4 regions of the Streptomyces sp. NBC_00057 genome follow, and region 4 is predicted to be linked to each of the others. Evidence: riboswitches for the same ligand, from Rfam matches in the RefSeq annotation. Region 4 holds a riboswitch; each other region holds the start of a gene.
The links. Region 4 has a riboswitch for thiamine pyrophosphate ahead of OG953_RS12575 (thiamine ABC transporter substrate binding subunit). Riboswitches for the same ligand answer to the same signal wherever they lie in the genome.
Positions count from the first base shown of each region.

Region 1 (7,717 bases), 5.9 Mb from region 4:
ACCGCCCCGGCGTTCGTCGAGGCGGCGTCGAAGGCCGCCGCGTCGGGCTTTCGGTGCCCGAGACGGTAGCTGAACAGCAGTTGCCGGAAACCGTCGAATATTCTTGGGTACAGGCGGGGCCGGCCCCCGAGGGAGATCAAACCCGCATGTTGATTCTCTGCGAGCCCTGACGACCTCGTGCATGGTTGCGAATCCTTGAGTTTCGGTGATCGCTGATCACGCGACGTCGACGGCAGGGCCGACGTCTTCGCCGCGGGGCGCCGGAGGCGGCGGCACCTGGAACGTCCACCTCTTCGGAGCCGCCACCGTGCTCCGGCCCGGCATTCGTTCAAGGACACCCACTGCCAGCCATCGTGCAGCTCGGTGACGACCGTCCCTCGCACACCCTGGTCCCCGCCATCCACCGCAACCGCTCGGAGAGCAAGGAGATTTTCACCCGGCAGATGGCCGCTTACGGCCGCCCGGCTCCCGAGGGGCTGACCGACTGCCCGGCGGACCTGGCTGTGGCTGCCCGTCTGCATCTGCGCAGCAACGGGCGGATGTCTCTACCCCTGCCGCAGACGCTGATCACCGTGACGGGCATCGAGAGGGTCCTCCCGGCCTGGTCCGATCTGGAGGCTTACCTGCAACTGCTGCCGCGTTCCTCGACCGGTGAGCGCATGAACCCGTACACCTCCACCTGGCGCGGCGTCACGCCGGGCGACGCGCCACAGGAGTTCCACCTGGTGCTGCTGGACAACGGCCGCACCGCGACGCCGGCGGACACCGTGGGATGCCAGGCGCTCGGCTGCATCCGCTGCTAGGCCTGCCTGAACGTCTGCCCGGTCTATGAGCGCATCGGTGGCCATGCCTACGGCTCGGCCTGTTCCGGCCCGATCGGCGCGATCATCACGCCGCAACCTGCCGAGAATCGTCGGGCGGGGTGAGCGGTGGAAGTGTCACCGGAGGGCGATCAACGGGATCCTGTACCGGCTGCGGACGGGTGTTCCGTGGCAGGATCTGCCGTCCCGGTTCGGGAAGCGACAGACGGTGTATGACAGCCATCGCAGGTGGTCCGCGGACGGGACCTGGGATGGCTGCGGGCCTTGCCGGCCAATGCCGATGCGGAGGGACGGATCGACTCGTCCATGGGCGGTGTGGATTCGACCGTCTGCCGTGCTCACCAGCATGCGGCTGGTGCCCGCGAGCGTTGCCCGCGAGTCCCAGGCAAGCGGACGCACCCCGCGTGGCACCGCCCGGATGAGGCCCTGGGGTGCTCCCGGGGCGGGCTGACGACGAGGATTTACCTGGCCGGTGAGGGCCCTCGACGCCCGTTGGACCTGCTGGTCACGCCAAGCAGTTCGGAGATTGACGTGCACACGGCTTGACTGGTGGTCGCTGCCGCACGCACCGTTGCTGGGCCGATCTTCCCAAGGGGGTTACGTGAACAGTAAGTTGCTCGGCGCGTGTACGGTCCTGGCCCTCTTGGCTGTGGTGGGCGCCTCGCCGACGCCTGCCTCCTCCGAGCCGCGTCCGGGGCCGACGCGTGCCCTGCCGCTGGGCGCCGTCGGCTTGACCGAGACCCGCAGCACGCGGACGCTGCAGCCAGGTGTCACCCTCACGCGGATCGTGCGCGGTGCCGATGCCCCGGCGCTTGCGTGGACGGTTGAGGTTGCCATACCCGGCGGTGCCACCTCGCCGGACCCCGACGCGCCGCCGACGGCGCTGAAGGACCGGGCGAGCGCCGACGAGCTGACTGCCGAGGTGCAGGGGGACGGCTTCGACGCCCGGGTCGAGGAAGTCACGACTCCGGCCGTCGCCGACTACGCCGGTGGAACGCTTGGGTGGCGGGTCCGGGTCGGGCAGTTCGACTCGCAGTCCGCCGCGACGGCCGAGCTCACCCGGCTGAGAGGGGCCGGGTACGCCGGGTCCGCCGTATACACCGGTTGGGACGGCAACCCCGCGGACCGTGGCCCGTGGCGGATCGACGTGCTCACCATCGACCCGGACCGGTTCCGCGGCGAGCTCAAGGCGTCGTACGGTCCCGATCTGGAGAACCGCGAGAAGACCAGTGAGCTGGCGGCCGCGGCCGGCGCGACTGCAGCGGTCAACGCCGGGTTCTTCGTCCTCGACCCGCGAGCCGGAGCACCGGGCGACCCGGCCGGCGTCGGCGTCTACGACGGCCGGCTGCTGAGCGAGCCTGTGAACGGGCGCCCCGGCCTGGTGATGCGCGACTCCGGCCGGCACAGCGGGGTCGCCCGGCTCACCTGGAAGGGGCGGGTCGTCGGCCGGAACGCGTCGCAACCCCTGGACGGCATCGACCGTGTACCGGGCTTGATCAGGAACTGCGGCGGCACCGTCGACGACACGCCGACCTCGCTGCCCCTGCACGACGTGACCTGCACCGACCGCGACGAGCTCGTCGCCTTCACGCCTGAATACGGTCGGCAGACGCCGCGGGGCGACGGCCTCGAGGCCGTACTGGACACCCGCGGACGGGTCCTGGAGATGCGCTCACCACGCGGCGGACCGCTGCCGGCCGGCGGCAGCTCCGTGCAGGCGACCGGCACCCGCGTCGCCGCCCTGGCCGCCCTGGCGCAGGTCGGCCGGCCCCTGCGCGTCGAGAGGACGTTGCGGGACGGCAGCGGCCGCAAGGTCTCTCCGTCACCGGCGACCAGCATCCTCAACGGTGGTCCCGAACTGGTCCGCGACGGGCGCCTGCACGTCACGCCTGCAACCGACGGGATGGTGCAGCCCGGCAACGCGAGCTTCTACTACGGCTGGATGCACAAGCGCAATCCACGCACGCTGGCCGGGGTGGACGCCGCCGGCAGGACCGTACTGGTCACGGCCGACGGACGCAGCACGGACGCGCTCGGGCTGAGTATCCCCGAGAGCGCCGCCGTCGCCCGGGCACTCGGCCTGCGCGACGCGGTCAATCTTGACGGCGGCGGGTCGACCACGATGGTGGTGGACGGAGAGGTGATCAACGACCCGTCCGACGCGGCCGGTGAACGCCCCGTCGGGGACGCACTGCTGATCCTGCCCGACCGGGGCTGACCCAGCCCGGTCCGAGAACGCCCGAGCCGGCGACCACCAACCGCCAGGAGCCGCCATGACCGACATCCCGATCCGCCGAGCCCGCCTCCTGCTCGTCCTTGCCGCGCTGTTGCTCACCCTGGCGTCCACCCCGCCGGCGCCGGCCACCGCGTCGACGGTGTCACCCGCCGGGGAAGCGGGCGGGTTCGGGCCCTCGTCCCGGGGTGCCGAGGTCGTCGCGGTAACCCAGGTCGCCGACCGGCAGGTCGACTTGGCGGTCCGTTCACCGGCTCTCGGCGGCCGGACGGTGAACGTGCGTCTGCTCACGCCCGGTGGCTGGGACCCGGGCGACCGGAGCCGGCACTGGCCGACCCTCTGGCTGCTGCACGGCTGCTGCGGGGACTACACGTCGTGGACCAGTCGGACCGACGTCGCGCGGACCGACAGCCTGCGCGACGTCCTCGTGGTCATGCCGGAGGCCGGCTGGAACGGCTGGTACAGCGACTGGTGGAACTACGGCCAGGGCGGTGACCCGGCGTGGGAGACCTTCCACACCAAGGAGCTGCGCCTCCTCCTCGAGCACGATTGGGGGGCGAGCAGGAACCGCGTAGTGGCGGGGCTTTCGATGGGCGGCCAGGGCGCCCTGCTGTATGCCGCCCGGCACCCCGGGATGTTCAAGGCGGCCGCGGCGTACTCCGGCTCTGTGCACCCGCTGCTCAACGACGAGTCGGTGAACCGCATCATGGGGTTCTTCGCCGGTCAGGGCAACGACCCGCTGAGGGTCTGGGGCGACCCGGTTGCGCAACGTGACATCTGGGCGGCCCACGACCCGTTCCACCTGGCCGAGCGCCTCAGGTCGATCCCCGTCTACCTGTCGTGCGGTGACGGCACCACCGGCCCCTTGGACCCGCCGGGCAGCACGAGCGCGCTCGAAACGGACTTCAACAGGCAGAACCAGGCCCTTGCGAGCGAGCTCGAACGCAGGGGTGCGAAGCACGTGAAGACCAACTTCTACGGACCCGGGACCCACGGCTGGGCGTACTGGCAGCGTGAGTTGCACTCCTCGCTGCCGATGCTGCTGCAGGCCTTGCGGGTCGACGGCTGAACTGCCATGTGCCGAGAGCATCCGCCCGGGCATCCCTGCCGCGCCATGGCAAGCCGTGTATGGGACGAGCCCCCGGCCGGGCAAGGGGGACCGTGGGACCGTCACCGGTTAGGCGATCTCGTCTGCATGCTGTGCCAGTTCCACCACCGGCTCGGTCCGTGTGTCCCGCCCCCGAAATCGCCCGTCGCCCCGCCTCCGCTGGAAAGATTCGGTCCATGAACGACAGCACCCCCGGCCAGAAGGCCCGCGAGCTGCTCACCCAGGCATCCCAGCACCCGGTTGCCAGTCCTCAGCGCGACGCGCTGGTGGCCGAAGCCGCCGTGTGGGCACGGCTGGAGCACGCAGCCGTCATGGAGCATCACACGGCCGCAGCGGTCGACATCGAGTCCGCCCTGACCTCCTTCGCCGACCCCGTGCAGAAACTCGGCAGCGAGCTCGGCAACCTGACCGAGCACATCAAGCTCAGCCAGAAGTGAGCGAGTACGCGGAACGAGGGTATTGCGGTGGTCACGTGCTGCGATGACGGTGAGGCGCTGGGGCAGGCCGCGCGGCGGGCTGCCCGTCGAAAGCGCTGAACGCCGACTCGCGGAAGGCTCCGTCCTCGCGCTGTGCACCGACGGAATCCTCCAGGCACCGGACCGGGATGTCGACGCCGGGCCCGACCAACTGCCGCGTACCATGGTCGGCCCCGCACGACCACTCGAGCAGCTCTGCGATGCCGTGGCGACCACCCTGCTGACCGGGCCCCGATCCGGTGACGCGCCCCTGCTCCTTGCCCGCCCCGCCTTCTGCGGGCAGGACGGGCCGTCCGCTGGGAGCTGCTGGTCGACCCCGCGCAGGTCGCCCGCGCCCGTACCCTCACCACCCGTCAGCTTGCCGACCGGGGGCCTGGAATCACCCGTTCACCACCGAACTGATGGTCAGTGAGCTGGTCGTCGACGCCACCGGCACGCGCGCGGCCCACTCTCCCCGCGCCTCATCCGCGTCGAAGTCCTCACCGGCGAGGTCTCCCACGGCAGTCTCAGCGCCTTGCACCTGCGCCACGCGCGCACCAGCGACGAGTGCGGCCGCGGGGGTGACCCGGCTTACCTCCCGTTGGGGCGCCCACTACGACCTCGACGGCAAGACCATCCGGGCCGAGCAACCCCTCGCTCCTGTCCGAGATCCCTTCGGAGTACCGGTCCCGGCGATGTGAGGGCCGGAGCGATCGGGTTAGTCTGTCCGTCGTACCGGACACGGGGTGCCCCGTCCGAGGGCTGAGATCACACCCGTCGAACCTGAACCAGTTCGTACTGGCGGAGGGATGTCTTCCATGCCTTTGGCGCATGTATCCGGCGGTCTGCCCGCCGACGGCCGACAGACCGGCGGGGCGCTGGGCGCGTTCGGGCTGCTCGCCGTGGCGCTGGCGGCCCTCAGTAGCAAGGCCATGAACGACTACAGCGGTTCCTTGGCGCTGCAGACCGTGGGAGTGCGTCTTCCGCGCCCGGCGGCTGCCGCCCTCGCCGCCGTGCTCGGCTTCCCTCTGGTGCTGTGGATGCACGCTGCTGACACCACGGCCCGCTTCCAGAACGTGCTGCTGTTCGTCGGCTACTGGATTCCCGGATTCGTGGCGATCGTCGTCGTCGACTGGCTCGCCCGGGCCCGGGCCAGGGGCGGCGCCGCGATCGACCTCGCCGCCGAGACCGCCCGGGCACAGCCCGGATGGCCCCCGTTGCCGGCGTTCGTCGTCGCCTTCGCCGCCGCCGTACCGTTCATGGACACCAGTCTGTACGTGGGCCCGGTGGCGGCTGCCCTGCACGGCGCCGACCTCTCGTACTACGTGGCGTTCCTCGTGGCCCTGGCGGTATACGCCCCGCTGCGGCTGCGTCACCGGCCGCAGGACTGACCGCCGTCGGCCGACGGATCCCGAGTTCCGCGGCGTCCCGACACCATTCCCTCCCGCACGGAGCGACTTCGAATGCCCTCGACATCCGCCGATCACACCGTCCTCGTCCCGCAGGTCCTCGCACGCGTGCGGGCGGACTCCCCGCTGGTGCAGTGCCTGACCAACTCGGTGGTCACGGGGTTCACCGCCAACGTCCTGCTGGCACTGGGCGCTTCACCGGCCATGGTCGACATTCCGGAAGAGGCCGGCCCGTTCGCCCGGATCGCCTCAGGCGTCCTGGTCAATCTCGGCACCCCGCACGCGGAACAGCGCTCCGCCATGGTCGAGGCCGCGCGGGCGGCGGCTTCGGCCGGTACGCCGTGGGTGCTCGACCCGGTGGCGGTCGGCGCCCTGCCGGTACGCACCTCGCTGGCACGAGAGCTCCTGGAGCTGCGGCCGACTGTGATCCGGGGCAACGCGTCCGAGATCATCGCGCTCGCGGGCGCGGGCGGTGGCGGGCGCGGCGTGGATTCCTCCCACGGCGTCGAGGCCGCCGAGGAATCAGCACGCGCGCTGGCCCGTACAACCGACTGCGTGGTCGCCGTGTCGGGGCCTGTCGACTTCGTCACCGACGGGGTGCGAAGTGCCCGGAACGCCCATGGGGATGCCCTGTTGACCCGGGTGACAGGTGGCGGCTGTGCGCTGGGTGCGGTGATGGCGGCCTTCGCGGCGGTCGACGAGGACCGGTTCGCCGCGACGGTGGCCGCCGTGACCGCGTACACGGTCGCCGCCGAGTTCGCCGCGAAGGAGGCCTCCGGGCCCGGCAGCTTCGCCGTCTCGTTCCTGGACGCGCTCGCCGCGCTGGAGGTATCCGACCTCGCCGAGCGGGCGGTGCTCTCGTGACCGCGGCACCGGTGGATCTGTCGGTCTACCTGGTCACGGACGCAGCCCAGTGCGCGGCCCGCGGCCGGAGCGTGGCCGAGACAGTCGCCCGGGCCGTGGCCGGAGGCGTCACTGCCGTGCAGATCCGGGAGAAGTACGCCGCCGGGAGGGCGTTCCTGCGGACGGTCCTGGAGGTGGCTGCCGTCGTCCCCGAACGGGTGGCGCTGATCATCAACGACCGGGTGGACGTGTTCCTGGCGGCCCGGGCAGCCGGGGCGCGCGTCACCGGGGTCCACGTCGGCCAGTCGGATCTGCCGCCGGCCACGGTACGCGAACTGATCGGTGAGCACGCGGTCCTGGGCCTGAGCGCCGCCACCCCCGACGAACTGCGCGCCGCCGCCGAGGATCCGGCACGCGTCCACCACATCGGCATCGGCGCGCTGCACGCGACCCGGACCAAGGCGGATGCCCCGGCCGCACTCGGCCACGCCGGGTTCGCCCGCCTCGTCCGGCTCAGCGACCTGCCGGCCGTGGCCATCGGCGGCGTCACCCCGGCCGACCTGCCACGCCTGCGGGATGCCGGGGCGGTGGGTGCCGCCGCCGTCTCCGGCATCTGCGCCGCCGAGGACCCCCGAGCAGCGGCCCACGCATACGCCCGGGCGTGGACCCGCAACCGAGAGGAGAACCACGCATGACCGCGCCGCCCCGCGTGCTGACGATCGCTGGATCCGACTCCGGCGGAGGAGCCGGAATCCAAGCCGACCTGAAGACCATGCTGGCGCTCGGCGCCCACGGAATGAGCGTGCTCACGGCTGTCACGGCACAGAACTCCCTGGGCGTGCAGGGCG
Region 1 covers NZ_CP108256.1:8,646,336-8,654,052, forward strand. The annotation lists partial or broken gene OG953_RS40690 (IS5/IS1182 family transposase) at 1-15, opposite strand, end outside; partial or broken gene OG953_RS40695 (LUD domain-containing protein) at 351-905, shown strand; partial or broken gene OG953_RS40700 (IS5 family transposase) at 847-1,334, shown strand; gene OG953_RS40705 (phosphodiester glycosidase family protein) at 1,423-3,039, shown strand; gene OG953_RS40710 (alpha/beta hydrolase) at 3,095-4,123, shown strand; gene OG953_RS40715 (hypothetical protein) at 4,339-4,599, shown strand; gene OG953_RS40720 (SpoIIE family protein phosphatase) at 4,643-5,050, shown strand; gene OG953_RS40725 (hypothetical protein) at 5,018-5,167, opposite strand; TPP riboswitch at 5,350-5,444, shown strand; partial or broken gene OG953_RS40730 (cytosine permease) at 5,487-6,008, shown strand; gene thiM (hydroxyethylthiazole kinase) at 6,081-6,890, shown strand; gene thiE (thiamine phosphate synthase) at 6,887-7,564, shown strand; gene thiD (bifunctional hydroxymethylpyrimidine kinase/phosphomethylpyrimidine kinase) at 7,561-7,717, shown strand, end outside.
Region 1: linked by a shared signal. The riboswitch ahead of OG953_RS40730 (cytosine permease) and the one ahead of OG953_RS12575 (thiamine ABC transporter substrate binding subunit) in region 4 are both predicted to bind thiamine pyrophosphate.

Region 2 (7,717 bases), 1.9 Mb from region 4:
CGGTTGCTGTGGTTGCTGTACTCCGCTATGTCGTGATCAGGCTTGGACGGGCATCTGGGCGCCCGTACGCCAGGATGCGCGGCAGCACTTCCCGCATGCGTGTCATGTCCGCCGCTGGCGCGCGGAGCAAAGCCTCAACGACGGGATCGGTCAAGCCAAGGTCGTTCAACGACGCAGGATCCAAGGTCACGCGCAGCACATCGCCGTCTAGCTCCACTTCACGTACACAGCCGTAGGCGGTGCCCTGGTCGGGTGTGACAAGACAATGCGTGTCCATGCCCAGGGACACTTCCTGGGCATCGGGCTCGTCGAAGTCGCACATGAACAGCAGGGAGAACCCCTCCTCGTCGTTCGGCTCGGCCACACCCGCCATCATGCAGTCGTCCTCGTCCGGATCGTCGAGCCCGCAAGCAATCCGCGCCGTAAACCTGTATGTCATGCACGTGTTCTAGCACTAGAGACCGACAGTGAGGCAGGCCGCGCCGTCGAGGCGGCACGATGGCTTTCAAGACCGTTCTGTAAAGCGTCCATGCAAGCCTGTGACGTGGACGTACAGGCGCGACCGGACCCCCATGCTTCACGCCCTCGTCTTGGCCTGTCGATTGAGTGAGCACCGCTTTAGGAGCGAGGTTGGGCGGTTGCTGGGGTGATCTGCGGAGACGTGTTCTAGGGCAGCTTCCGGCGAGAGCGCCGGGATTGTCGCTGAGTCCCCGTGGCTCCCCGCTCGTTCTGGCACGGCTGTGGCACGGTTTCAGTCGCCCTGGAACCACAGATAGCTGCCGGGAGTGCCCGCGCACTGCTGTAGCTGTGTCGCAAGATCGTCCAGCGCGGCAAGCTGACGCTGATCGCTGCGCTGTTGGCGCAGTCCGTTGATCTCACTGAGCGCGGCGTCGGCTTCCTGCTCGTTCATCAACGTGTCTCCGTATTGGTCAACGGCGGTGAGCCTCCCAGGGACTCCTAGTAGCTGGAGAGAGCCGAGTGCATCGGCCAACGCGTCCCCGTGCCCGTACGAGCTTCGCAGGAGCGTTGCGCGGGACTTGCGCCAGTTACGTGTTGGCCGTGATGAATGCAGCTCCAGGTCGATCCCCATGGACCCATGATGCAGTGCCTCGCAGGTACGGCGAGATGTTCAGCATCTGATCCGTAGATCTATCTGGATAGGTCATCGAGCGTCATAGCGGTCACGTCGGAGCCTCCAAGGGACACTGCTGGGCGGGGTTGGTTGTTGAGGTTGCTGTACTCCACCGCTGTATTGAACGGCAGCCTGTCACCGCCCTACTTGAAGCGGGAGTCCTTGTTCTGCGCCACGTCGGCACATCCCTGGACCCAGTCCTTTTCGATCAACTTGGCGTCTGGGGCCTGGAGCTGACGCCCCCGGTACATGGACTCGCAATCCGCTTCCACCTCCTCGCGGCTCCGACCGTCTGTCGGTATGAACGCTCCACCAAAAGCGTCGTAGCCTTTGGTGTAGCTGTACTTGTCCACGCCGGAGCTGGCGGAGTGATTCACTACGATCAAGGCGACGATCAGAACGGCTATACCTATGATCACACCCATGACGACCTGGCGGACGAGGTAGCTCACTTCACCCTCCTCGGTGTGTCGGTGATGGTTCATCTACCCAGTGCCGGCGGAAGACTCCATCGAACGTCCCCGTGGGTGCGGCTCCCTGATCCCCTGGCACGGTTAACCCGAACCGGGGCGCCGAACCTCGATGGAGGGCGGCGCCCCGTTCTGGCCCTGGGATTGACGTCTGGCCTCATCCTTATCAGGTCGGTCCAAGGGGCTCAGCGACCACGCTCAGCCCGCCCCGTTCCGCTGCTGGCAATGCGCTGAGGTTCGGCGTGGATCGGCTCTGTTCGCGCCTGTTGGTGTCAGACACTGATGTCAGACATCAGCTATGGGGCGGGCCACTGCCCGCATAGAGATCAGGACGATGATCACGGTGATCAGCTGTGTTGAGGCGTCCAAGACAGCGGTGATGGCTTCCTGGCCCACAACGCAGCAGGCGATAGCGGCCGCGGTGATCAATCGGGGGTTGTCAGTGAACTGTGCGACAGTTTGATTGATGGCAGCAGTCCGAGTTGGGACGCTGGCATCCAGGTGCTGGGAGGGCATGCTTCTCCTGCGCTTCAGGGGGCGCCCGTCTCTCGCCAAAGTGGTCGGGCGCTCCCGGTCGTTTTCTCCGGACAGCCCCATGGTGGCGTACAGCACCGACAAGCAAGACGCCCGACATTGGCGGGCAAGGCGAGTCGCGCCAAATCCCTTGCCGGGCGCAGCGGTTTCACGTGAAACACCCCATTCGTGAGGGCCTACGTGAGTTCTTGAGACCCCTCACGCACACCACCGCCCCCAGCCCACAACTCTCCCCAGCTCCCATCCCGTCCGCCTTCGACCCACACACCGTGGAGCAGTCGTGGTTCAGGGCGTCAAGGTGGAGCGCGCCACTGTACGAACGACCTGGACGCCCTGGGCCGCGACTGCTCGGCTCTGCCTGGGTCGAAGGTGGCCGGGATGGGAGCCCACGACGCTCGCCATGCTCCGGCCGGCACTCGCGAACGGCGCCCCGTCCATCCCGGAGTCTGAGCGCCCCCGCCGGAGGCATGTCTTGAAGCCGCGGGCTTTGGTCTCGACTCATGCCCTCGGGCCTACACAGCGGGCGCGCGTCGGCGGCGGCAGCGCCGAGCGGGCCGAAGGCAGGAGCGCGGGCGCAGCCAGAGCCGGGAAGCGCGCCCGGCGGAGCGGAGCGCAGCCGGGTGCCTTGAACCCGCAGAGAAAGTTGTAACTCTCAGCCAGGCTGGGCCGGAAGTGCTGCGTACGCTGCGAGCCGGTGCCACCCTGTTCAGAGCTGACGGCAACGACGGCACACAGAGGCTGTTGATCACGACCACCAGCGATTAGCCGGGCGGAAGGCGCAGCCCCCGCCCAACGGCCTGCCCGATCCTATGGATCAGAAGGTTGCAGGTTCGAATCCTGCCGAGTGCGCACCGATTCTGAGACCGACAGCGTCCCCCAGAAGGTATGCCGGGGGACGCTGAGACGACAGAAGATCAGTCCGCAATTGGCAGATACAGCCGGTTGCCCTGCGCCGCGAACTCGGCGGACTTGGCGAGCATTCCGGCAGCGACCTCATCTTCGCTGGTCACAGCTCCATCAGGGCCGAATTGCTCTGTGATGCTTCTACTGATCTTCATCGAGCAGAACTTCGGGCCGCACATCGAGCAGAAGTGCGCCGTCTTCGCCGGCTCGGCCGGAAGCGTCTCGTCGTGGAACTCCCGAGCCGTGACCGGGTCGAGAGCCAGATTGAACTGGTCCTCCCAGCGGAATTCGAAACGGGCGTCGGAGAGCGCGTCGTCCCAGTCCTGCGCCCCCGAGTGCCCCTTGGCAAGGTCCGCCGCATGGGCCGCGATCTTGTACGTGATGACGCCGGTCTTCACATCGTCCCGGTTGGGCAGTCCGAGGTGCTCCTTGGGCGTGACGTAGCAGAGCATCGCCGTGCCCCACCATGCGATCATCGCCGCACCGATGCCCGAGGTGATGTGGTCGTACGCCGGGGCGACATCGGTGGTCAGCGGTCCGAGCGTGTAGAAGGGCGCCTCCTCGCAGATCTCCTGCTGGAGGTCGATGTTCTCCTTGATCTTGTGCATCGGGACATGGCCCGGGCCCTCGATCATGGTCTGAACGCCGAACCGCTTGGCGATCGTGTTCAGCTCACCGAGCGTGCGCAGTTCGGCGAACTGGGCCTCGTCGTTGGCGTCGGCGATCGATCCGGGGCGCAGCCCGTCGCCCAGCGAGTACGTCACGTCGTAGGTGGCGAGGATCTCGCAGAGCTCCTCGAAGTGCTCGTACAGGAACGATTCCTTGTGGTGCGCGAGGCACCACGCTGCCATGATCGAGCCGCCGCGGGAGACGATGCCGGTCTTGCGGCGGGCGGTCAGCGGGACGTACGGCAGGCGCACGCCGGCGTGGACCGTCATGTAGTCGACGCCTTGCTCGGCCTGTTCGATGACGGTGTCCTTGTAGATCTCCCAGGTCAGCTCCTCGGCCCGGCCGTCGACCTTTTCGAGGGCCTGGTAGAGGGGAACGGTGCCGATCGGCACGGGGGAGTTGCGCAGAACCCACTCACGGGTGGTGTGAATGTTGCGGCCGGTGGAAAGGTCCATGACCGTGTCGGCGCCCCAGCGCGTCGCCCATGTCATCTTCTCCACCTCCTCCTCGATGGAGGACGTCACCGCGGAGTTGCCGATGTTGGCATTGACCTTCACCAGAAACCGCTTGCCGATGATCATCGGCTCGATCTCGGGGTGGTTGACGTTGGCCGGCAGCACGGCCCGGCCCGCGGAGATCTCCTCGCGCACCACCTCGGGTTCGACGTTCTCCCGGATCGCCACGTACTCCATCTCCGGGGTGATCTCGCCCCGGCGGGCGTACACGAGCTGGGTCACCGGCTGCCCGTCCCGGCTGCGGCGGGGCAGGCGCGGGCGGCCGGGGAAGACCGCGTCGAGGTTGCGCAGCCCGCCACGCGGCGAGGTGTGCTTGAGCCCGTCGTCCTCGGGGCGGGCGGGGCGGCCCGGGTACTCCTCGGTGTCGCCGCGCGCCGTGATCCAGTTCTCCCGCAGCGGTGCGAGCCCGCGACGGACATCGGTCTCGGTGGAGGGATCGGTGTACGGGCCCGACGTGTCGTACAGCGTCACGTCCTTGCCGTTGGTGAGGTGCACCTGACGGACCGGCACCCGGAGGTCCGGGCGTGAACCCTGGACGTACCCCTTGTGCCAGCCGATGGACTTCCCGGCCTCGTCGCTCTGGTTCGAGGCAGGCGTGCGTGCATCCGATGTGGTCATGAGACCTACTCCCTACGCCGGCATTACCCGGTAACAGGTTCGGCGGTCGGCGCAGCCTCTCCCGTACAGATGTACGGATATCAGCGCCCTCTCAGCCCGGTGCTCCGAGCTCCCGCGTGTGCAAAGGTTCCTCCACGCTAGCGCCCTGTCCGGCGTAATGAACAGACGGCCCTTCTCTTCTTGCGATGATCGGCCGGTGACGTCCCCCCATACCGACCCCGAACCGCAGGGCCATCAGCACGGCCACTCGCACAGCCATGGCCCTGCCGCGCCGGTCTCCAAACATCTGCGCAAGGTCATCGCGGCCGTACTGATCCCGTTCACCACCGCGGTCGTCGTCGGCCTGGTGGTGCTCTGGCCGGGCGGCGCGCCCCCGCACGAGCGGACCGGCGTCGGCTTCGACCGGCAGACCCAGCAGGGAAAGGTGGTGAATATCGACAAGGTGGACTGCAAGGACGTGAACGCCGCCCAGACACCCACCAGCGGCGAGACCACCCCGCCGTCGGACAGCGGGCCCGGGCTGTGCGAGAAGGCCACCATCGAGGTGACGACCGGTCACGACAAGGGCCGGACCTTCGTCGAGATCGTCCAGCCGGACGCACCCCGTCAGTTGCACGAAGGGCAGGGCGTGGTCGTGGCGTACGCCCCCGACGCACCCCATGATCTGCAGTACTCGGTGACGGATGTGAACCGGAAGTTCCCGATGACGCTGCTGGCCGGGATCTTCGCCCTGGTCGTGATCGCGGTGGGCAGGATGCGTGGGGTGATGGCACTGGTCGCGCTCGCCGTGTCGTTCGCCGTGCTGACCCTGTTCATCCTCCCGGCCATCCTCCAGGGCTCGAATCCACTGCTCGTCGCGGTGGTCGGGGCAAGTGCGATCATGCTGATCGCGCTCTACATGTGCCACGGCCTGACCGCCCGCACGTCGGTCGCGGTGATCGGCACACTGATCTCACTGCTGCTGATCGGGCTGCTCGGGTCGCTCTTCATCGGCTGGGCGAGCCTGACCGGCAACACCGACGACAGCACCGGCCTCATCCACGGCCTGTACCCGCACATCGACATGAGCGGTCTGCTGCTGGCCGGTGTCATCATCGGCTCGCTCGGGGTGCTCGACGATGTGACGGTCACCCAGACATCGGCGGTCTGGGAGCTGCACCAGGCGAACCCGACGATGGGTGCTCGGGGGCTCTACCGGGCAGGGATCAGGATCGGGCGCGATCACATCGCCTCGGTCGTCAATACGCTGGTGCTCGCCTACGCGGGCGCCGCACTGCCGCTGCTGCTGCTGTTCTCGATCGCCCAGAGCAGCGTGGGGACTGTGACCAACAGCGAGCTGGTGGCGGAGGAGATCGTACGAACGCTGGTCGGTTCGATCGGACTGGTCGCCTCGGTGCCGGTGACGACGGTGCTCGCGGCGCTGGTCGTCTCCGCGGACCGCACAGGGGTCGGCGCGGAATTCGGAGCTTCGGCACCCGTACGGACCGGGAAAGGCCATCGTCGTAGGACGAAGCCTTGAACGTCTCCGTACGGAGAGCGATTCACCCATTCGGCAGGTGTTACGTTCGACCGGCGGGCCGGTCGGCGGCGCCGTCCTCGTCAGCCGGCGTTCTGTTCCTCGGCGAGGATCCGGCCCAGGGCCTCTTCCAGGTTGCCCTCGAAGTCACCCAGCGTGCACTCCTGCCCGAGCGGCACGAGTTTGTCCGTCCGGTCGAGAAAGGCCACAAGTGGTGCCGTACCGGCCCTGAAGAGGGCGCGATCCGTGCCCACCTGAAGTCGGATATGTACGTCGGACAGCCCCTCGGGCTCCGTGGGCCCGATATGCACATCACCGTCGCCACTGGGGCTGTTGAGACCGTCGAGCAGCAGCTCACGGCCGAATGCCCAGGTGACGGGGGCGTCGCCGGGCAGATGGAAGGTCATCCGGATCGCATACGGATCGCACACTTCGTACCGGAGCTCCACCGGGATCCGGAAAGAGAGTTCCTCGGAGACGAGGAAGCTCATCATGACCTCAGCTTGAACCGACTCGCGCATCGTCCAACCCCGCAGTAGATGAATCTGGCCAGGAATGATCCCCCATGGCCCTATTGACGCCATCGTGGTGCACGCGATAGCAGATCACAAGGAGTGATTTTTCAGATACTGATAGAGAACACGAAGGAGCGCAAGAGGCTGGCCACTTCGCCACGTAGTTGTTCGACTGCGGGGAGCAATCGATCTTCCTGCTCCAGGGGTACCGAAATCGCCATCGCGGCGGCAATGAATCCGGCTGTGATCGGGATGGCAGCGCAGACCGTCCCCAAGGCGTACTCCTGTCGTTCGATGACAGGTTCCATTCGTTCCAACGACCGCAATCGTTCAAGAAACGCCGGGCGGTCCCTCACTGAGTAGCGGGTCAGCGGCCGCACAGGGTGCCGGTCCAGATGGTCCTCGCGGGCCTTCTCGTCGAGCTGGCTCAGCAGACACTGACCGATCGCATGGGCGTGCCCGGTCTCCCGGAAGGATGCCCACTCGCCCACCGCGGGTGTGGCGGGGTTGTCGGCGACCGCGATGAGTTCGATCTCACCCTCGCGGTAGACGGCGCAGTACACCGGTGCGCCGATGGTGTCGCGCCAGCGGCTCAGCGACTCGGTCATTCTGCTGCGACGATTCTGCAGCGAACCCTCGTCGACCAGGCGCTCAGCGGCGGTCCCGAAGAGGAACACGCCGTTCTCCCGGCGCAGATAGCCCTCATGGGTCAGGGTGCGCAGCAGATGGTAGGCAGTGGGAAGGGGAAGGCCCGCTTCCCTGGCCAACTGTTTCGCGGGCGCCCCGTCTCGATGGGCTCCCACAGCTTCCAGCAGCCTCAGCGCTCGCTGGACCGAACCGATCAG
Region 2 covers NZ_CP108256.1:4,569,797-4,577,513, forward strand. The annotation lists gene OG953_RS21460 (Imm10 family immunity protein) at 26-439, opposite strand; gene OG953_RS21465 (hypothetical protein) at 752-910, opposite strand; gene OG953_RS21470 (hypothetical protein) at 1,276-1,584, opposite strand; gene OG953_RS21475 (hypothetical protein) at 1,888-2,118, opposite strand; gene thiC (phosphomethylpyrimidine synthase ThiC) at 3,051-4,841, opposite strand; TPP riboswitch at 4,834-4,967, opposite strand; gene OG953_RS21485 (YibE/F family protein) at 5,038-6,360, shown strand; gene OG953_RS21490 (SsgA family sporulation/cell division regulator) at 6,441-6,878, opposite strand; gene OG953_RS21495 (IclR family transcriptional regulator) at 6,980-7,717, opposite strand, start outside.
Region 2: linked by a shared signal. The riboswitch ahead of thiC (phosphomethylpyrimidine synthase ThiC) and the one ahead of OG953_RS12575 (thiamine ABC transporter substrate binding subunit) in region 4 are both predicted to bind thiamine pyrophosphate.

Region 3 (7,717 bases), 3.9 Mb from region 4:
CCGCCGCGTAGATGTGGCAGGTGTCGAGGCAGATGCCGAGCTTGGGGTGGGCGTCGAGTGCGTCGAAGTACGGGCCGAAGTCCCAGGTCCGCGAACAGAGCGAGAACCCCTGCCCGGCGGTCGACTCCAGCAGCAGATACGGGTCGTCGTCGCGCGTCAGCTCGTCCAGGAGCGGCCGCATGTGCGTGCGTACCTGTCCGAGGGCCTGCTCGCGCGGCCGGCCGCCCGTTGCCGATCCGGTGTGCACCACGACACCCAGGGCGCCGATCTCGCGGGCCCGGCGCAGTGAGTGGCGCAGCGAGTCCACGGACTTCTCGACGGTGGCCACGGTATGCGAACCGAAGTTGATCAGGTACGGGGCATGGATGTACGCCGGTATGGAATCGGCGGCGCACTCGGCGCGGAACCGCTCGTCCTGGGCCGGGTTTCCGGCGGGCGTCGCCCAGCCGCGCGGGTTGGCGACGAAGACCTGGACGGCCTCCGCCGCCATCTCGCGGGCGTAGGGGAGGCCGACCTTGGCGAGGCCGCCGGCCACGGGGACATGGCCGCCGACTGGGTTGCGCATGTGGATCTAGAGTCCCTTGGTCCTGATGGTGATGGTGCTGCCCTCGGGGGCCTGATTGCCGCCGTCGACGGACTGGCTGTCGATGGTGTCGCCGAAGGAGAGGAACGGGCGGTCGACCTTGACCTCGAAGCCCGCGTCCTCCAGCTCGCTCCTGGCGTCATCGACGTCCTTCCCGATGACGTCCGGGACGTCGATCATCCGCGGTCCCTTGGAGACCGTGAGCGTGATGGTGTCGCCCTCGGCGGCCTCGGTGCCCTCGCCCGGCGACTGACGGGCGATGTCGCCCGCATCCTCGGGGGAGCTGACCCGGTCGGGCAGCACCTTTGCCTTCAGCCCCTTCTCGTCCAGCGCGGTGGTGGCGTCCTCGACGGACAGCCCGGTGACATCCGGGACGTCGACCGGAGCGCCCTTGCTGACGACGAGGGCGACCGCGGAGTCCGGGTGGCGCTCGGTGCCCGCCACCGGGTCCGTGCGGATCACCTCGCCCCGTCCCGTCTCCTGGCTGAACTCCTTGGTGACCATACCGGGCACCAGACCCGCCTCCTTCAGCGCGCGCCTGGCATCCCCGAGTGAGAGGTCCTGGACATCGGGCACCTTCACGGTCTCCGGACCGCGCGAGACGACGAGCGTCACCGCATCGTTCCCCCGGATGCGGGCACCGGACTCGGGGTCGCTGCTGATGACCTTGCCGCGCTCGACGGTATCGCTGTAGGCCCGTTCGACGCTCTTGAGTTCCAGGCCGGCGTCCGAGAGCCGCTCCCGGGCGGTCTTCTCGGTCTGGCCGAGCACCGAGGGGACCCGGGTGAACTGCCCGGAGTTGATGTACCAGACACCGGTGCCGATACCCAGCGCCAGCAGCACCGCGACGACCACGGCGATGACGGAGCGCCGCGGGCCGCCGTGGCGCAGGCCGTGCGGCGCGGGCTGCGGCGGTGTCGGCGGGGGCATCTCCAGCCGGCTGGTGTGGTGGGCCACGCCCTGGTCGGCCGGGAGCAGCCGCGGGATCACGCTCGTGCGGTCCTCGGCGGCGTCGTGCACCTCGGCGAGAGCCTGCGGCGGTACGGCGTCCAGCTGGGCGTCGGTGAGGCCGGAGCGGGCCTCGCGGGTCTCGGCGAGCAGCGCCACCGCGTCGAACGGGCGGAGCTCGGGGTTACGGGCGGTGGCGACGGCCACCAGGTCGTCGAGCTCGACCGGGAGCCCCGGGACGGTGGCCGACGGGGCCGGGACGTCCTCGTTGAGGTGCTGGTAGATGACCTGGGCGGGGGTGTCGCCGGCGTGCGGTTTGGAGCCGGTCAGCATCTCGTACAGGACGACACCGCAGGCGTACACATCGGTGCGGGTGTCCGCCGTGCCGTGCTCTATCTGCTCGGGGGCGAGATAGGAGACGGTGCCCAGGACGGACCCGGTGGTGTTGGTGACGGCGCCCACGGCCCGTACGAGACCGAAGTCGGCGACCTTGACCCGGCCGTCGTCCCCTATCAGGACGTTCTCAGGCTTCATGTCGCGGTGCACGAAGCCCGCGCGGTGCGCGGCGCCGAGGGCGGCGAGGACCGGCTCCAGGATGTCCAGTGCGGCCCTCGGCTGCAGGGCGCCGCGCTCGCGCAGTACGTCGCGCAGGGTGCAGCCCGCGACGTACTCCATCGCGAGGTAGACGTACTGCCCCTGGGCGCCCTGGTCGAAGACCGCGACGACATTGGGGTGCGCGAGCCGGGCCACGGACTTGGCCTCGCGGATGAAGCGCTCGACGAACGAGGCATCTGTGGCGAGCGCCGGGTGCATCACCTTGAGGGCGAGCACCCGGTCGAGCCGGGTGTCCACGGCCCGGTAGACCGTGGCCATGCCGCCCACGGCGATGCGGGCATCGACGCGGTAGCGGCCGTCGAGCAGCTGCCCGACGAGAGGGTCCTGGAGGGTCGTATCCACGCATGCGAGTCTACGAGCTGCCACGGACACGGCTCACGGCCCCGGGCAGACCCGGGGCCGTACTGCAGCCGAGCCGTGACAGGGACATGCGCGACGCAGCCGCCGGCGGCGGTCCGGTGGGTCAGAACGCCGGGCGCTCCGGGTCCAGCGCCGCGCGCCCCTCCACCGGCGACGAGGCCTCGGCGAAGTGGCGGCGCGGGATCCGGCCCGCGCGGTACGCCAGCCGCCCTCCCTCCACCGCATGACGCATCGCCGCGGCCATCAGCTCGGGTTCCTGGGCCCGGGTCACCGCGGACGCCAGCATCACCGCCGCGCACCCCAGCTCCATCGCGAGCGCCGCGTCCGAGGCCGTCCCGGCGCCCGCGTCGAGAATCACCGGCACCCGGGCCTGCTCGACGATCAGCTGGAAGTTGTGCGGATTGCGGATGCCGAGGCCGGAGCCGATGGGGGAGCCGAGCGGCATGATCGCCGCGCACCCCACGTCCTGGAGCCTGCGGGCCAGCACCGGGTCGTCATTGGTGTACGGAAGCACCGTGAAGCCGTCGTCCACCAGGGTCTCCGCGGCGTCCAGCAGCTCGATCGGGTCGGGCAGCAGGGTCCGCTCGTCGGCCACGACCTCCAGCTTGATCCAGTCGGTGTCCAGCGCCTCGCGGGCCAGCCGGGCGGTCAGCACGGCCTCGCCCGCGGTGAAGCAACCTGCCGTGTTCGGCAGCACGCGGATGGAGAGCCGCTGGAGCACGGAGAGCACCGAGCCCTGCACGGTCGGATCGAGGCGGCGCATCGCGACGGTGGTGAGCTCGGTACCGGAGGCGGTCAGGGAGCGTTCCAGCACGTCGAGGCTGGGCGCTCCGCCGGTTCCCATGATCAACCGGGAGCCGAAGGCGGTATCGCCGAGGGCGAAGAGGTCGTCGGACATGGTCAGCCTCCCTGGACCGCGGTCAGGACCTCGACGCGGTCACCGTCACCGAGTGCGGCGGTGGACCACCGGCCGCGCGGGACGACGGTCTCGTTGACGGCGGCCGCGACGCCGGAGTGCGCGGCGGTCAGGGTGGCGACAAGGGTGTCCAGGGTGGTGCCCGCGGCGAGGAGACGGACCTCGCCGTTCACGGACACGGAGAGGGGTGCGGGATCGGTCATGCGGGCTGCTCCTGACGTACGGAGACGGCGGCGGACGAGAAACGGTGCGGGGTGAAGGGGCGGGCCACCTCGGGCAGCTCGCCTGTGGTGAGGAGCTCTGCCATGACGTCACCGGTGACGGGGGTCAGCAGCACCCCGTTGCGGTGGTGGCCGGTGGCGAGGTGGAGGCCGGGCAGGGCGGTCGGGCCGAGCAGCGGGGCGTTGTCGGGGGAAGCGGGGCGCAGGCCGGCCCCGGTCTCGGTGAGCGGCAGCTCGGTGATGCCGGGCACCAGCTCGTGGGCGTCCCGCAGCAGCTCGTAGACGCCGCCCGCGGTGACGGTGGCGTCCCAGCCCATCTCCTCGCTGGTGGCGCCGACGACCAGTTCGCCGTTCTCGCGCGGTACGAGATAGACATGGCTGCCCCGGACCACGGCCCGGACCGTCCGGGTGAGGAACGGTGCGTACGCGGCGGGCACGGTCAGCCGCAGCACCTGCCCCTTCACCGGCCGGACCGGCGGCACGACCTCGTCCGGCAGCCCCGGGAGCCGGCCACTGAGGCTGCCCGCGGCGAGCACGACCTGGTCGGCGGCGAGCTCCGTACCCCCGGCGAGCACGGCTCCGGCGGCCCGGTCGCGTATCACCGTCAGGCGCTCCACCCAGCCGCGGTGGAAGACCACCCCGGCCCGCTCGCAGGCGGTCAGCAGTGCGGCGGCCAGCAGGCGGGGATCGATCTGGTGGTCGCCCTCGACCCGCAGACCGCCGCGGACGCCCGGCGCGAGCATCGGCTCCAGGCGGCGGCACTCGCGGCCGGTGAGCCACTCCGACTCCAGGCCCGAACGCTGCTGCAGGGCGTGAAGGTCCCGCAGATGGGCACGGTCGTCGGAGTCCAGCGCGACGGCCAGGGTGCCGCAGGCGCGGAAGCCGGTCTCCTGTCCGCTCGCCGCCTCCAGCTCGGCCGCGAAGGCCGGATAGCGGGCGGCCGAGGCGACATTGAGGCCCAGCAGCATCTGTTCGCCGTAGTGGAGTTCGGTGACGGCGGCCAGCATGCCGGCCGCCACCCGGGCGGCTCCGCCACCCGGTTCGGGATCGACGACCGCGGTGCGCAGTCCGCGTTGCGCGGCCCGCCAGGCGGTCACCAGACCGATGATCCCGCCCCCGATGACAAGGACATCGGATCCGTTCCCGTTCCGAGAAGAACGCATGGGTGCCCAACCCCTCCCTTCGCCGGCATGACCCGGATCAGGTTCGTACGGTCGAAGGCCGCTCCAGCCTCCCTCTCAGCCCGGTGCGTCCGGGCTCCCGCGAGTGTTTTACGTTGGCCACCCTAAACCGTTCCTGGGCAGTGAGCAGGAACAGGTCCTGTCCCACCGGCACGCCCCGAACGGTCTTGGGCGCACTGGTCCTCCGCTTTCGCCTCCTGGGCGGCGACGCATATCCCGTATGCGGTCCGTCCCAGGTGGGTGGAATCCCTACGACCTGGTCATGTGGGTGTGGCCAGAGGCGACGGGGAGGCCCCGAACCATTACTCCGGTGATACGGGGGCCCCGACTGCTGACGCCACACTCGGCGTCCCAGATCGCACCGCGCACATTACGCACACATGGCCGGGCATACCCACAGATCGTCACACTGTTCACCCAATCGTGCCCATGTTCGCCAAAACCGGGCGCTGGTCGAGCAGCTGTGAACCGAGTTGCAGAGCAGCGGGACGAGCACGGTCGAAGAGCTCCCCCTTTCCTGACGATTCGTCAGATGCGTAAGGTGTACTAGTGAGCGAGCAGCAGCAGTCAGAGCAGCCGGACCGGCAGGCAGGGCGCCGCGTCGTCATCGTCGGCGCGGGCATGGCCGGCGTGCAGACGGCGGTGGCCCTACGGGAACAGGGCTTCACCGGCTCCGTCGCCCTGATCGGCGCCGAACCGCACCAGCCCTACGACCGGCCCCCGCTGTCCAAGGCGGTACTGCTCGGCAAGGCCGAGGACTCCGCCTTCGACGTCGACTTCGACGCGCTGGACATCGATCTGCAGCTGGGCCGCGAAGTCACCGGTGTGCGGCCGGGCGCGCATGAGCTGGACACCCCGTCGGGACCCGTTGCATACGACGTCCTGGTGATCGCGACCGGCGCCGAACCGGTCGTCCTGCCCGGCGCCGAGGGGGTTCCCGGCGTCCATCTGCTGCGCACCCTCGACGACGCGGCACGGCTGCGGCCCGTACTCGACGGGCAGCACGGCGTCGTGGTCGTCGGCGCGGGCTGGATCGGTGCCGAGTTCGCCACCGCGGCCCGCGCCGCGGGCTGCGAGGTCACCGTCGTCGAGGCCGCCGACCGGCCCCTCGCGGGCGCGATGCCCGCCGAGGTCGCCGCCCCGATGACCGCCTGGTACGCCGAGAGCGGCGCCGAACTCCTCACCGGAGCCCGGGTCGCCCGCATCGAACCCGGCCGGGTGATCCTCGCGGACGGCCGCACGATCCCGGCCGGAGCGGTCGTCGTCGGAATCGGCGCACGGCCCGCCACGGGCTGGCTGGCCGGCTCCGGCATCGCGCTCGGCCCCGACGGATCGGTGACCGCCGACGGGACGCTGCGCACCTCGGTCCCCGATGTGTACGCGGTCGGTGACTGCGCCTCGTTCCCCTCCTTGCGGTACGGCGAACGCCTTCTCATCCACCACTGGGACAACGCACTCCAGGGCCCTCGGACCGCCGCCGCCAACATCATCGGGGCGGGGGCCGAGGACGGCCCGGCTCCGCGGACGTACGACCCTGTGCCGTACTTCTGGTCCGAGCAGTTCGACCGGTTCGTGCAGTACGCGGGCCACCACGGGAGCGCCGACACCCTGCTGTGGCGCGGCGATCCGGCCGGTCCCTCCTGGTCGGTGTGCTGGCTGCGGGACGACGTCCTGGTCGCGGTCCTCGCCGTCGGCCGGCCACGCGATCTGGCGCAGGGGCGCAAGCTCATCGAGGCGGGGGCACGGCTCGATCCGGAGCGGGCCGGTGACCCGTCCGTACCGCTGAAGTCGGCGACTCGTCAGTAGGCGTACGGGCAAAGGACGTTGACGTCCGCTATGTGGACGACCCCTTGGGAGGAGGGAAAAGTTAGTGCACTGTGCATCTTTTAGAGTGCTCATTTCATATCTCTTCGAAGGATGCGCATGTTTCGACACAGATGGGCCCGCGCGCTGCGCGGAATCTCCATGGCCTCGGCGTCGATCGCCCTCGTCGGAGGCGCACTCGCCGCCCCGGCGTACGCGGGCACCGCTCCCCAGCCCGGTTCCAACCCGGCTGTCGACTACCAGGACCCGATCGACGCGCTGCCGCCGGTCTCCCGCCCGGACACCAAGCACTGCTCGGTGACGGCCGTCGACCACGACTTCGGCTACACCCTCGGCGGACCGCCGTACACCACCACGCTCACCCCGCCCGAGAAGTGCAAGGGGCCGTGGAACAAGGTCGTCCTCGACTGGTCGGGCAGCGTGAAGGGGCGTCAGTACGACCGTCTCGCCGCGGTCTTCGTCGGTGGCGCGGAGGTCTTCCGCACCAGCACCGCCGAGCCCGACGACGACGGCATCAGCTGGCACGTCGCCAAGGACATCACCGACTTCGCGCCGCTCCTCAAGGACCCGCAGAAGCTCCAGCTCGAACTGGGCAATGTCGTCAACGAGACGTATACCGGCGTGTACAAGATCAAGCTGACGGTCACGTACTACCAGGCCGACAAGCGCCACCCGGCCGCCACCACGGCCGACAGCATCGTCCCGCTCGGTGACACCAACTCCGGCGGCGCCCCCTGGATGAACGTCGGCAAGGGCGGCTCCACCCGCACCGAGGTCACCTTCCCGCGCAATCTGACCAACGCGCGCCTGGAGGTCTACGCACGCGGGGGCGGCTGCGACGAGCAGTGGTTCGACGCGGTCCCCAGCGACCTGGCGGAAACCGCTCCGGACTACCTCTGCGGCGGCGGCCCCTACCGTGAGGTGCAGGTCGCGGTGGACGGACAGCCCGCCGGTCTCGCCCAGCCGTACCCCGTGGTGTACTCCGGCGGCATCGTGCCGACCCTGTGGCGCCCGATCCCGGCCATCGACCAGTTCAAGACCGAGGCGTACGACATCGACCTCACCCCCT
Region 3 covers NZ_CP108256.1:6,655,617-6,663,333, forward strand. The annotation lists gene OG953_RS31355 (deoxyribonuclease IV) at 1-565, opposite strand, end outside; gene pknB (Stk1 family PASTA domain-containing Ser/Thr kinase) at 572-2,488, opposite strand; gene OG953_RS31365 (thiazole synthase) at 2,610-3,404, opposite strand; gene thiS (sulfur carrier protein ThiS) at 3,407-3,625, opposite strand; gene thiO (glycine oxidase ThiO) at 3,622-4,806, opposite strand; TPP riboswitch at 4,803-4,917, opposite strand; gene OG953_RS31380 (NAD(P)/FAD-dependent oxidoreductase) at 5,374-6,630, shown strand; gene OG953_RS31385 (peptide-N4-asparagine amidase) at 6,748-7,717, shown strand, end outside.
Region 3: linked by a shared signal. The riboswitch ahead of thiO (glycine oxidase ThiO) and the one ahead of OG953_RS12575 (thiamine ABC transporter substrate binding subunit) in region 4 are both predicted to bind thiamine pyrophosphate.

Region 4 (7,717 bases):
GCCGTTCGACAAGAGCGCGCTGCGCAACATCGAGCAGGCCATCCGCGACTCGGACCTCGGCGTCAACCCGAGCAACGACGGCAATATCATCCGGGTGACCTTCCCGGACCTCACCGAGGAGCGTCGCCGCGACTACATCAAGGTCGCGAAGACGAAGGCCGAGGACTCCAAGATCTCCATCCGGGCCGTGCGCCGCAAGGCCAAGGAGACTCTCGACAAGCTGGTCAAGGACAAGGAGTCCGGCGAGGACGAGGTGCGTCGCGCCGAGAAGGAGCTCGACGACACCACCGCGAAGTACGTCGCACAGGTTGACGAGCTGCTCAAGCACAAGGAAGCCGAGCTGCTCGAAGTCTGATGAACGACTCTTCCTGGGGCGCCCCGCGGGGAGCCGGTCACTGGGGTGTGCCCGCGACGCAGGCCGCTCCGGCGGGTCCTGCATACGATGTGCATGACGCCCAGCAGACTCGGCCCATGCCCATAGTGCCGGACGTTCCCGACACAGGTAGAGACGCTGACGACCGTGATGGCAGGGAACAGGGGGCCGCACGCCTGGGCGGCGGCCCCCTGTTCCGTGACGAGAAGCCGCAGGAGCCCATGTCCACCGCGCCACCGCCCCCGCAGAAGAAACGTGCGGGCCGTGATCTGCGATCCGCAATAGGGGTCGGTGTGGGGCTCGGCGCCGTCATCGTCGCCTCGCTGTTCATCGTGAAGGCCGTCTTCGTCGGTGTGATCGCCGTCGCCGTCGTCGTGGGCCTTTGGGAGCTCACTTCCCGGCTGGAGGAGCGCAAGGGCATCAAGGCGCCGCTCATCCCGCTGGCGGTCGGTGGCGCGGCGATGGTGGTGGCCGGATACGCACGCGGCGCCGAGGGCGCCTGGGTGGCGATGGCGCTGACCGCACTCGCGGTGCTCGTCTGGCGGATGACCGAGCCTCCCGAGGGCTACCTCAAGGACGTTACGGCCGGCGTGTTCGCCGCGTTCTACGTACCGTTCCTGGCCACCTTCGTCGCCATGCTCCTGACCGCGGACGACGGGCCTCAGCGGGTGCTCACCTTCCTGCTGCTGACCGTGGTCAGCGACACGGGTGCGTACGCCGTCGGCTGGCGCTTCGGCAAGCACAAGCTCGCGCCGCGCATCAGCCCCGGAAAGACCCGCGAGGGCCTGTTCGGGGCCGTCGCCTTCGCGATGGTCGTCGGCGCGCTGTGCATGCAGTTCCTGATCGACGGCGGTTCCTGGTGGCAGGGACTGCTGCTGGGGCTCGCGGTCGCGGCCAGTGCCACTCTCGGTGACCTGGGCGAGTCGATGATCAAGCGGGACCTCGGGATCAAGGACATGGGCACGCTGCTGCCGGGCCACGGCGGCATCATGGACCGGCTGGACTCGCTGCTGCCGACCGCCCCGGTGGTCTGGCTGCTGTTGGTGCTGTTCGTGGGTTCCGGCTGATCCCCGAGTTCTACCGCCCTGACCTGGGCTTTTGCGAGTGAGGGTCCGTTGTCCACAGGGCGGCGGGCCCTCACTGTTCTGTCTGCGACACTGGATGAACCATGCCTAAGCCCGGAGAACTCACTTTCGTCGCGCCCCGCGGAGCCAAGAAGCCGCCGCGGCACCTCGCCGACCTCACGCCCGCCGAGCGCAAGGAAGCGGTCGCCGCGATCGGCGAGAAGCCGTTCCGCGCCCAGCAGCTCTCACAGCACTACTTCGCGCGGTACGCGCACGACCCGGCCGAGTGGACCAACATCCCGGCCGGTTCGCGGGACAAGCTCGCCGAGGCGATGTTCCCCGACCTGATGTCGGTGGTCCGCCACATCAGCTGTGACGACGACACCACCCGTAAGACGCTGTGGAAGCTGCACGACGGGACGCTCGTCGAGTCCGTCCTGATGCGCTACCCGGAGCGGGTGACGATGTGCATCTCGTCGCAGGCGGGATGCGGGATGAACTGCCCGTTCTGCGCCACGGGACAGGCCGGTCTCGACCGCAATCTGTCGACCGCGGAGATCGTCCACCAGATCGTGGACGGCATGCGCGCGCTGCGCGACGGGGAGGTCCCCGGTGGTCCGGCGCGGCTCTCCAACATCGTCTTCATGGGCATGGGCGAGCCGCTCGCCAACTACAACCGGGTGGTCGGCGCGATCCGTCGGCTGACCGACCCGGAGCCGGACGGGCTGGGGCTCTCGCAGCGCGGGATCACCGTCTCCACCGTGGGCCTGGTGCCCGCGATGCTCCGCTTCGCCGACGAGGGCTTCAAGTGCCGCCTCGCCGTCTCCCTGCACGCACCGGACGACGAGCTGCGCGACACGCTCGTCCCTGTGAACACGCGCTGGAAGGTGGGCGAGGTGCTGGACGCCGCGTGGGAGTACGCGGAGAAATCCGGCCGCCGCATCTCCATCGAGTACGCGCTGATCCGGGACATCAACGACCAGGCGTGGCGCGGTGACCGGCTCGGCCGACTCCTCAAGGGTAAGCGTGTGCACGTCAATCTGATCCCGCTGAACCCGACGCCGGGCTCCAAGTGGACTGCCTCGCGGCCCGAGGACGAGAAGGCGTTCGTCGAGGCGATCGCGGCACACGGAGTGCCGGTCACCGTGCGGGACACCCGCGGCCAGGAGATCGACGGGGCCTGCGGGCAGTTGGCGGCAGCCGAGCGCTGAGGCCGGAACGGCCCGTGTAGCCTGGGCCTGAAATCAACTTCATATTCCGACAGGGGAGCGCCACAGCGCTGAGAGTGCGGCACCGAGAACAGGTCGGCCGCAGACCCTCTGAACCTCGCCCGGGTCATTCCGGGTAGGAAGTTCGGTCATCAACTCATGCTGTTGCGCCCTGCCCGCTTCTCCAGGGGCAGGGCCGCGTCTCTTCCTGGCCAAAGCCCAGGAGGAATCCACAATGAGCACCACGCGCAGAACCAAGCAGCTTGCGGCGACGGCCGTCGCCGCCGCGCTCGGCGTCACGGCACTTGCCGGATGCGGGAGTTCCGGCAAGTCGGACTCCGGTTCCGGCGGCACGAAGAGCTCCGGTTCGAAGACCGTGACCCTCGTCAGCCATGACTCCTTCAACGCCTCCAAGGATGTGCTCAAGGAGTTCACCGAGGAGACCGGCTACACCGTCAAGGTGCTGAAGAGCGGCGACGCGGGTGTCGCGCTCAACCAGGAGATCCTGACCAAGGGCTCCCCGCGCGGCGATGTGTTCTTCGGCGTCGACAACACCCTGCTCTCCCGCGCTCTCGACAGCGGTCTCTTCACGCCGTACGAGGCGAAGGGCATCGACCAGGTGGCGGCCGGCACCCAACTGGACGCCGAGCACCGGGTCACCCCGATCGACACCGGCGACATCTGCATCAACTACGACAAGAAGTACTTCGCCGACAAGAAGCTCGCGCCGCCGCAGTCCTTCGACGACCTGGCGAAGCCCGAGTACAAGAACCTCCTCGTCACCGAGAACGCCGCGACCTCCTCGCCCGGCCTCGGCTTCCTCCTCGGCACCGTCGCCACCTACGGCGAGAAGGGCTACCAGGACTACTGGAAGAAGCTGAAGAGCAACGGCGTCAAGGTCGTCGACGGCTGGGAGCAGGCGTACAACGAGGAGTTCTCCGGCTCCGCGGGCGGCAAGAAGGCCAAGGCCGACCGGCCGCTCGTCGTCTCGTACGCCTCCAGCCCGCCCGTCGAGGTGCTGTATGCGAAGCCGCAGCCGGCAGAGGCCCCGACCGGGGTCGCCACCGGGACCTGCTTCCGTCAGATCGAGTTCGCGGGTCTGCTGAACGGCGCGAAGAACGAGGCCGGCGGCAAGGCCCTGCTGGACTTCCTGATCAGTAAGAAGTTCCAGGAGGACATGCCGCTCAACATGTTCGTGAACCCGGTCACCAGGAGCGCGGAACTGCCGGAACTCTTCACGAAGTTCGGCGCGACGGTGGACAAGCCGACGACCGTCGCCCCCGACAAGATCTCCAAGAACCGTGAGCAGTGGGTCCAGTCGTGGTCCTCGCTCGTAGTGAAGTAGCGAAGACTCCCGTACGCGGAACGGACGCGGGCGGGAAGGGCGAGCATGGGGAGGGGCCGCGCGGGAAGAGGCCGCGCGCCCGCTCCGGGCACGCGAACTCGGCGCGCGCAAAGGCGTGGCGCGCGAGCGCGGTGCGGCTCGGCCTGATGGCCGTGCCCGTCGCGTTCTTCGCGCTGTTCTTCGCCTACCCCGTCGCCGCGATCGTCGGCCGCGGGCTGAAGGTGGACGGCGTCTGGCAGTTCGGCCGGATCGGCGAGGTGCTGACCCGGCCGGACATTCGCGACGTCCTCTGGTTCACCACCTGGCAGGCGCTCGCCTCGACCGCGCTGACCCTGCTGATCGCGCTGCCCGGCGCCTATGTCTTCGCCCGCTTCGACTTCCCCGGCAAACAACTGCTGCGGGCGGTCGTCACCGTGCCGTTCGTCCTGCCGACCGTCGTGGTCGGGACCGCCTTCCTGGCGCTGCTGGGACGCGGCGGGCTCCTCGACGAACTCTGGGGCGTACGGCTCGACACCACCGTCTGGGCAATTCTGCTCGCCCATGTCTTCTTCAACTACGCGGTGGTCGTGCGGACCGTGGGCGGGCTGTGGTCACAGCTCGACCCACGGCAGGAGGAGGCCGCCCGGGTGCTGGGCGCCGGCCGGTTCGCCGCCTGGCGGCGGGTCACCCTGCCGGCGCTCGCACCCGCCGTGGCCGCCGCCGCGCTGATGGTCTTCCTCTTCACCTTCACCTCCTTCGGGGTCGTACAGATCCTCGGCGGCCCGGGGTACTCCACGCTGGAGGTGGAGATCTACCGGCAGACCGCCCAACTGCTCGCCCTGCCGACAGCCGCCGTGCTGACGCTGGTGCAGTTCGCCGCGGTCGGCGCGATCCTCGCCGTCCACGCGTGGACCGTACGGCGCAGGGAGACCGCGCTGAAGCTGGTCGACCCGGCACAGACCGCCCGCAGGCCGCGCGGCGCCGGGCAGTGGGCGCTGCTCTGCGGGGTGCTGCTGACCGTGCTCGTGCTGATCCTGCTGCCGCTCGGGGTGCTGGTCGAGCGCTCGCTGGACACACCCGGCGGCCATGGCTTCGACTTCTACCGGGCCCTGCGGTCCGCCGACGCGGGCGGCGGTACGTTCCTGGTCGCCCCGCTCGAAGCGATCTGGAACTCAACTCAGTACGCACTGGTCGCGACCGTCATCGCGCTGGTCATCGGCGGGCTCGCCGCCGCGGCGCTGACCCGGCGCGCGGGGCGGCTCGTCCGCGGCTTCGACGCCTTGCTGATGCTGCCGCTCGGGGTGTCCGCGGTCACCGTCGGCTTCGGCTTTCTGATCACCCTGGACAAGCCGCCGCTGGATCTGCGGACTTCATGGATTCTGGTGCCGCTCGCCCAGGCGCTGGTCGGTGTGCCCTTCGTCGTACGGACCATGCTGCCGGTCCTGCGGGCGGTGGACGGCCGGCTGAGGGAGGCGGCCGCGGTGCTCGGGGCGTCACCCCTGCGGGCCTGGCGGGAGGTCGATCTGCCGCTGGTGCGGCGGGCGTTGCTGGTCGCGGCCGGGTTCGCGTTCGCCGTGTCGCTCGGTGAGTTCGGCGCGACGGTGTTCATCGCACGGCCGGACCGCCCGACGCTGCCGGTGGCCGTGGCCCGGCTGCTGGGGCGGGCCGGGGAGCTCAACTACGGCCAGGCGATGGCCCTCAGCACCATTCTGATGGTCGTCTGCGCCCTCTCGCTGCTGCTGCTCGAACGTATCCGCACGGACCGATCCGGGGAGTTCTAGAGATGCTGACACTGGAATCGGCCACGGTCCGCTTCGGTGAGCGGGCGGCACTCGACAGGGTGGATCTGGAGGTCGCCGAGCACGAGATCGTGTGCGTGCTGGGGCCGAGCGGCAGCGGCAAGTCGACCCTGCTGCGGGTGGTCGCCGGACTGCACCCGCCGGACGGCGGCCGGGTGCTGCTGGACGGCGCGGACCAGGCCGGGGTGCCGGTGCACCGGCGCGGACTCGGCCTGATGTTCCAGGACCATCAGCTCTTCCCGCACCGCGATGTCGGCGCCAATGTCGCCTTCGGGCTGCGGATGCACGGGGTGTCGCGGCGCGATCAGGAGCGCAAAGTCGGTGAACTCCTCGACATGGTGGGCCTGCCCGGCTCCGAACGGCGGGCCGTCGCCGCGCTGTCCGGCGGTGAGCAGCAGCGTGTCGCCCTCGCGAGGGCGCTCGCGCCGAGCCCGAAGCTGCTGATGCTGGACGAGCCGCTCGGCCAGCTCGACCGCGGCCTGCGTGAACGGCTCGTCGTCGAACTGCGCACGCTCTTCGGACGGTTGGGTACGACGGTGCTCGCCGTCACCCACGACCAGGGCGAGGCGTTCGCCCTCGCCGACCGGGTGGTGGTGATGCGCGACGGGCGGATCGCCCAGGTGGGCACCCCACTGGAGGTCTGGCAGCAGCCCGCCTCCGCCTTCGTCGCCCGGTTCCTCGGCTTCGACAACGTGGTGGAGGCGACGGTGGCCGGTACGGCCGCCGACACGGTGTGGGGCAAGGTGCCGGTGCCCGAGGGCTCGCCGCAGGGGGCCTGCGATCTGCTGGTGCGCCCGGCCGGGGTCCGGATCGGGTCCCCGGACGGGGGGCTGCGCTGCACGGTCGGGACGCGTACGTTCCGGGGCAACCATGTCGCCGTACAGCTGACGCCCGTGGGTGGTCCGGTCCTGGAGGCGGAGTGTTCGCTGCGGGACGCCCCGGAGGAGGGCGCGACGGTCGGGGTCGGGTTCGACGCGGCGGAGACCGTCGTCCTGCCCGCCGTCTTCTGACCGGCCCCGCGCGTCCGGCGGAGGGCACGGCCAGGTTAACTTGACCGGCCGAGCCCGTGTCCGACGGTGCCGCCCGCCGTCTCCCCGCGTCCGGAACTGCTGGAGCGGCCCGGACCGATCACACGCGGCGGGTCTGCGCAGTGGTGTCCGTGCAAGCTGGAGGAGGACATGCGGCAGATCCGGAACGACTCCGAGAAGGACGGGAACCATGACTGAGTCAGCACGCGAGGGCATCGACATCACCCGCATCCTCGACGCCCCGCGGGAACTGGTCTTCGAGGCCTGGACGACGCCCGAGCACTTCGCCGCCTGGTACGGCGGGGACGCCGAGGTGCCGCTCGACCGGGTGTCGATGGATGTCAGGCCGGGTGGCGCCTGGAGCCTGGTCATCGTGGTGCCGGGCACCGAGATGCCCTTCCACGGGGTCTACCGCGAGGTCCTTGCCCCCGAGCGGCTGGTGTTCACGCTGAAGGACTCCACCGCACCCGCCGACATCGAGGGCGAGACCGTCACCGTCACCTTCGCCGACCGCGGCGACAAGACCACCGAAATGGTCTTCAAGCAGCGCGGCGGCAACCTCACGGCAGAGCAGTACGCGGCCGCCGAGGACGGCTGGGAGGCCTTCTTCGACGCGCTCGTGGCCCGTCTCGCGTCCCTCTGAACCGGCCCCGGCTACCGCTTCGCCGACATCCGGGCGAGTGCCTCCGGGGCCTCGTCCACCGTGCCGACGAGCGCGATACGGGACTCCATCGGCCGACTGTCGGCCAGCGCGCGCAGCAGTGGCCACGCGGGCAGCTCCTTCGTCCAGTGCGCGCGGCCGACCAGTACCATCGGGGTCGGCCTGCCGCGGGAGCCGTAGTAGTTCGGCGTCGCGTTGTCGAAGATCTCCTGTACGGTGCCGGCCGCGCCCGGAAGGAAGATCACGCCCGCCGTGGAGCG
Region 4 covers NZ_CP108256.1:2,719,249-2,726,965, reverse strand. The annotation lists gene frr (ribosome recycling factor) at 1-355, shown strand, start outside; gene OG953_RS12585 (phosphatidate cytidylyltransferase) at 355-1,440, shown strand; gene rlmN (23S rRNA (adenine(2503)-C(2))-methyltransferase RlmN) at 1,542-2,648, shown strand; TPP riboswitch at 2,690-2,806, shown strand; gene OG953_RS12575 (thiamine ABC transporter substrate binding subunit) at 2,881-3,990, shown strand; gene OG953_RS12570 (ABC transporter permease) at 4,137-5,750, shown strand; gene OG953_RS12565 (ABC transporter ATP-binding protein) at 5,753-6,778, shown strand; gene OG953_RS12560 (SRPBCC domain-containing protein) at 6,987-7,439, shown strand; gene OG953_RS12555 (LOG family protein) at 7,451-7,717, opposite strand, start outside.